2 regions of the Luteibacter pinisoli genome follow, and region 1 is predicted to be linked to the other one. Evidence: riboswitches for the same ligand, from Rfam matches in the RefSeq annotation. Region 1 holds a riboswitch; the other holds the start of a gene.
The links. Region 1 has a riboswitch for thiamine pyrophosphate ahead of FIV34_RS02565 (TonB-dependent siderophore receptor). Riboswitches for the same ligand answer to the same signal wherever they lie in the genome.

Region 1 (2,391 bases):
ACCAGGCGGGTGCCGGCAAGCACCTGCCACGTATCGGAGAGATGGATGCGATCGATCGCGAACAGCGTGCGCTGCCAGCTGGTGAGTCGCCGCGTGGACGGGCCCGGCTGGTTCGGCGAACCGGGGAAGACCGGCACGACCGGATCGTCGATGTTCGCAGTGCCAACGTAGTCATACACGTAGGCACGCTGGTCCACCGTGCGGCGGAACGCGGTCGCGCCGACGTTCAGTTCATGGTCGATCGCCCCCGTGGCGAACGTACCGGTGAGGGATGCGCGCACCTCGTCGTTCTGTCGCGTGTCGTCCGGGCTGCGGTAGTCGTAGACATCGTAGTCGCCGTTCGGCGCGAAGAAGTAGCCGGGCGTGGTGCCGCTTGCGCAGGATGCGGCGTAGAAGCATCCATAGGCAAAGGCGACGTTATCGTCGATCACCGTGTGGCTGTGCCCCGCCGACAGCTGCGCGTTCCATTGCTCGCTGAAGCGATAGTTGAAGCGCAGCGAGGTGTTGCTCGAATGGATGCCAACGGGACGCTGCCAGGGCTGGTAGCCGAGCAGGCGCGTACGGCTGGGATGCGCCGGAATCGCGGTGCCGCCGAGCAGCTGATAGCCGGAGGCCGAGTTACCGCCACTGGTCTGGTAATCGGTATCGAGAAGGAGCGTGGCCTTGTCGGTGATCTTCCAGTCGGCCCCGATGGAGACAAAGCTACGCCGTGCGTCCGTATGCTCCACCACGCCGTGCGTGCGCTCGTTGGCAGCATTCACGCGCAGGCCGAAGCCCGGTGTGAACCAGGCACCCAGGTCCAGGGCTTCGTACGTCGAGCCGTGGGAATCAGTGCCGACGGTCACGTTGTGGACATCGGCGGGACGCTTGCTGACGTAGTTCACGAGGCCGCCGGGCTCAACCACCCCCGCCTCCAGGCCACCGAGACCCTTCAGCACTTCGACGCGTTCCTTGCCTTCGAGCGCCAGCAACTGCTCGGCCGACATGATCATGCCGTTGAAGCGGAAGCCGGTGGCGAGGTCCAGGGGGAAACCACGAATGGACACATCCTGGTAGTAACCCGCGGGTGCGTAGTTATCGTTGATCGCCGCGTCCCCACGGACCAGTTCGCTGAGCGAACGCGGCTGGCGGTCGTCGATCTGGGCGCGGGTGATTACCGTGATCGCCGCCGGGGTGTCGTGCAGCGGAGCGCTACCGAAACTGCCAAACGTGTCGAGCTGTGAATCCGCGGCGCGGTAGCCGTCGGTGGTGGTGGCATGCACGTCGATGGAGGGGAGCGTGCGCGCCTGCGGCGGCGTGTCATCGGTGGCATGCGCGGCGGCAGCCACGCTAAGGAGCACGGCAAGGGCGATCGGGGTACGGGTCAGGGTCATCGTCGTCTTCATAGGGCACGGACGAAGCGACGGCGGCCACGCGCAGCCTCCCGGGCTGCCATCGTGGCTCTGCAAGCTCCCTACGCCGGTACTAACCGGGTCAGGTTCCAAGGGACTCTCTCAGCCTGGCAACGCCAGGCACCCCCGCTTCAAGACCCCTATTGAACCACGAATCCGCCGGGCGCGTGCTGGATGGCCTCGAGCAGGCGCTGTCCCGGCCGCGTGCCGAACCATGCGGCATGGCCATGGAGGAAGGTGTGCCACGCCACGTCGGCATGGTCGCGGCGCCGGGTGATGCCCTCGAAGTACTCCACCTCCGACAGGGCGAAATCGAGATGGACGAGCGGCAACACGCTGGCGAGCGCGCTGAGGTCATCCGGCGAAAGCGGGCGTACGGCGTGGTATCCGGCCACGAGCGCCTGCGCGAGGTCGACACGGCCGATGTCGCCCCTGGCGATCTCAAGCCACGCGATGGCATTCCGCTCGATGGCCGTGGCCAGGTCGAACAGCGCGAACGTCGACGCACTCAGGCCTACGTCGAGGACGTCGGTGATGGTGGCGTCGTCGGCGTCGTGGCTCCAGCAGAGGTTGGAAACGTGCCAGTCGCCGTGCGTCCAGCAGGACGGCTGGCGGGCAATGGCAGCATGCGCAGGGGCACGCCACGGCGCCAGCGTCGCACGCAGTTCACCCCGCCAGTCGCGCTCGCCAAGATACGCCGCGAGTGCCGGGCGTTCCGCAAGCTGGCCTTCGAGGGTAGCGATAGGATCGGCGGCGCTGAGTACCTCGGCGCGCGCCACCAGGATATGCGTCTCGCGCTGGGGCGCGGCATAACCCGTGGCCGCGAGATGCAAGCGCGCAAGCATTGCACCCGCGGCCTGGGCATGCAGCACGCCACCCACGGGAGACCACGAAAACGCCTCTCGGTAGATGTCATTGCCTCGCGCCGTGTCGTGCACTTCGTAGACCCACTCGCCGTGCGCGATAGCCGTCTGGCCATCCACATCGGGATGCTGCGCGG
Region 2 (2,391 bases), 1.2 Mb from region 1:
CTTCCCAGGGGCGAACCTGGTTCTCGACCATGTTCTGGCGGGCCTGCTCGAAATTCATCGCCATGGTGTTCAATCCCGTACGAAAAGCTGAAAAAAGGTTCGAAAGGATAAGCGGTTAGAGGCCGATTTCCCAATGTGCAAAGGCTGCGGTGCCGGGGGATTCCGGCGAAGTGCCGGAAGTCACCAGCCGGGGCTGACGCTCGTCATGCCCCCCGGGGCTTGCCTCCCGCCGCCTGAATGGCCGGTGGGGACAGGGCCGGGCAACCATGGAGACCGCACGAGGCGCCCCCACTTTATTCTAAGGTAGGACAGCGGTTACCTCTTGATCCGGCTTGATCTCGCGCCAAAAAGATGCGCACGACGCTGGAAATAACTAAACCGCTGCGTATAATAAAGTCATAACTTTTGTTTGTGAAGGTGCACCCATGAACGCGAGCCCGAAAATCAAGACGCAAGGCCCCGGGCGACCGAAGGACATGGAGAAGCGTGCGGCCATCCTGGACGCCGCCAAGGCGCTGTTCACCCAGGGCGGCTTCGGTGGCACCAGCATGGACGCGGTCGCGGCCTCCGCCGGTGTCTCCAAGCTCACCGTTTACAGCCATTTCGGCGACAAGGACAACCTCTTCCGCGAGGTCATCCGCGCCCACGTACAGGAACGCCTGCCGGACGACCTGTTCGACGCCAGCGCCGGCGCCGATATCCGCGCCACGCTGACGGCTATCGCCGGCCGCCACGCGGCGATGGAAACCAATACGGAATCCGTCGGCACCTTCCGCGCCATCCTTTCCGACTGCCAGTCCAGCGGTAACCCCCGCTTTGGCCGCCTGGTCTGGGAAGAGGGCCCGGTGCGCATGCACAAGCTGATGAGCCGCCTGCTCGGCGACGCCGTGGAACGCGGCCAGCTCGATATCCCGGACGTCAGCCGCGCCACCACGCAGTTCCTGGCCCTGCTCAAGGGCGACCTCCTGTTGCGCCGCCTGTTTGGCTGCGAAGACTGCGCCGTGCAGTTCGGCGAGGAAGTGAAGGCCAACGCCCTGGCCGCGGTCGAGATGTTCATGCGCGCCTACGAGCCGCGCGGGTAACGCTCGCCTTCCCATCCGCTTCGTGCTTGAATCGGCCCCGAAGCGGGGGTGCCAGCGCAATGCGCGGGCTGAGAGAGTCCCTTTGAACCTGATCCGGTCAGTACCGGCGTAGGAAGCTTTGTCCACGGAAGCCGTGCGCCTTGTGCGCGCCCGGCCGCCGTGGCGGCGCGTCCGCTTCTCCCTCCTCCAGAGCCGAGAAGCCGATGAATGCCATGTCCCCCGAGCTCGTACGCGCCGCCCGCGAGCTGTCCTCCTCCGTCACCGTACCCATCCCCGGCTCACGCAAGATCCACGTGACCGGCAGCCGTGCCGACCTGCGCGTGCCCATGCGGGCGATCGCCCAGGCGCCGACGCCCACCCTGTTCGGTGGCGAGACCAACCCGCCGGTGGTCGTCTATGACACCTCCGGGCCCTACACGGACCCCGACCACCCCGTGGACCTCGCTGCCGGGCTGCCCCCGCTGCGGGCCGCCTGGGTGGCGGAGCGCGGCGATGTCGTCCGGCTGGACGGCCTGACGTCCACCTTTGGCCGGGCCCGGGCGGTGGACGAGCGCCTCGATGCCATCCGCTTCCCGGCCCCCCGCGTGCCCCTGCGCGCCATGCGCGGCGCCACGGTCACCCAGATGCACTACGCCCGCCGGGGCATCGTCACCCCCGAGATGGAGTTCATCGCGCTGCGCGAGAACCTCCCCGCCGAATTCATTCGCGACGAGGTGGCCCGCGGCCGCGCCATCATCCCGGCCAACATCAACCACCCCGAAGCCGAGCCGATGATCATTGGCCGGCGTTTCCTGACCAAGGTGAACGCCAACATCGGCAACAGCGCGGTGAGCTCGGGCATCGCCGAAGAGGTGGAGAAGCTGGTCTGGGCGATCCGCTGGGGCGCCGATACGGTGATGGACCTTTCCACCGGCAAGCACATCCACGAAACCCGCGAATGGATCCTCCGCAATGCGCCGGTGCCGGTCGGCACGGTGCCGATCTACCAGGCCCTCGAGAAGGTCGGCGGCGTGGCCGAGGAGCTCACCTGGGAGATCTTCCGCGACACCCTGGTGGAGCAGGCGGAGCAGGGCGTGGACTACTTCACCATCCATGCCGGCGTGCTGCTGCGCTACGTGCCGCTGACGGCGGGCCGCGTCACCGGCATCGTCTCGCGCGGCGGTTCCATCATGGCCAAATGGTGCCTGGCCCATCACCGCGAGAACTTCCTCTACACGCACTTCGAGGAGATCTGCGAGCTGATGCAGGCCTACGACGTATCGTTCAGCCTCGGCGACGGCCTGCGCCCCGGCTGCATCGCGGATGCCAA

Region 2: linked by a shared signal. The riboswitch ahead of thiC (phosphomethylpyrimidine synthase ThiC) and the one ahead of FIV34_RS02565 (TonB-dependent siderophore receptor) in region 1 are both predicted to bind thiamine pyrophosphate.

Annotation. Positions count from the first base shown of each region.
Region 1 covers NZ_CP041046.1:562,749-565,139, reverse strand. The annotation lists gene FIV34_RS02565 (TonB-dependent siderophore receptor) at 1-1,373, opposite strand, end outside; TPP riboswitch at 1,434-1,529, opposite strand; gene FIV34_RS02560 (phosphotransferase enzyme family protein) at 1,532-2,391, opposite strand, start outside.
Region 2 covers NZ_CP041046.1:4,005,549-4,007,939, reverse strand. The annotation lists gene FIV34_RS18175 (protein-L-isoaspartate O-methyltransferase family protein) at 1-64, opposite strand, end outside; gene FIV34_RS18170 (TetR/AcrR family transcriptional regulator) at 426-1,082, shown strand; TPP riboswitch at 1,117-1,214, shown strand; gene thiC (phosphomethylpyrimidine synthase ThiC) at 1,286-2,391, shown strand, end outside.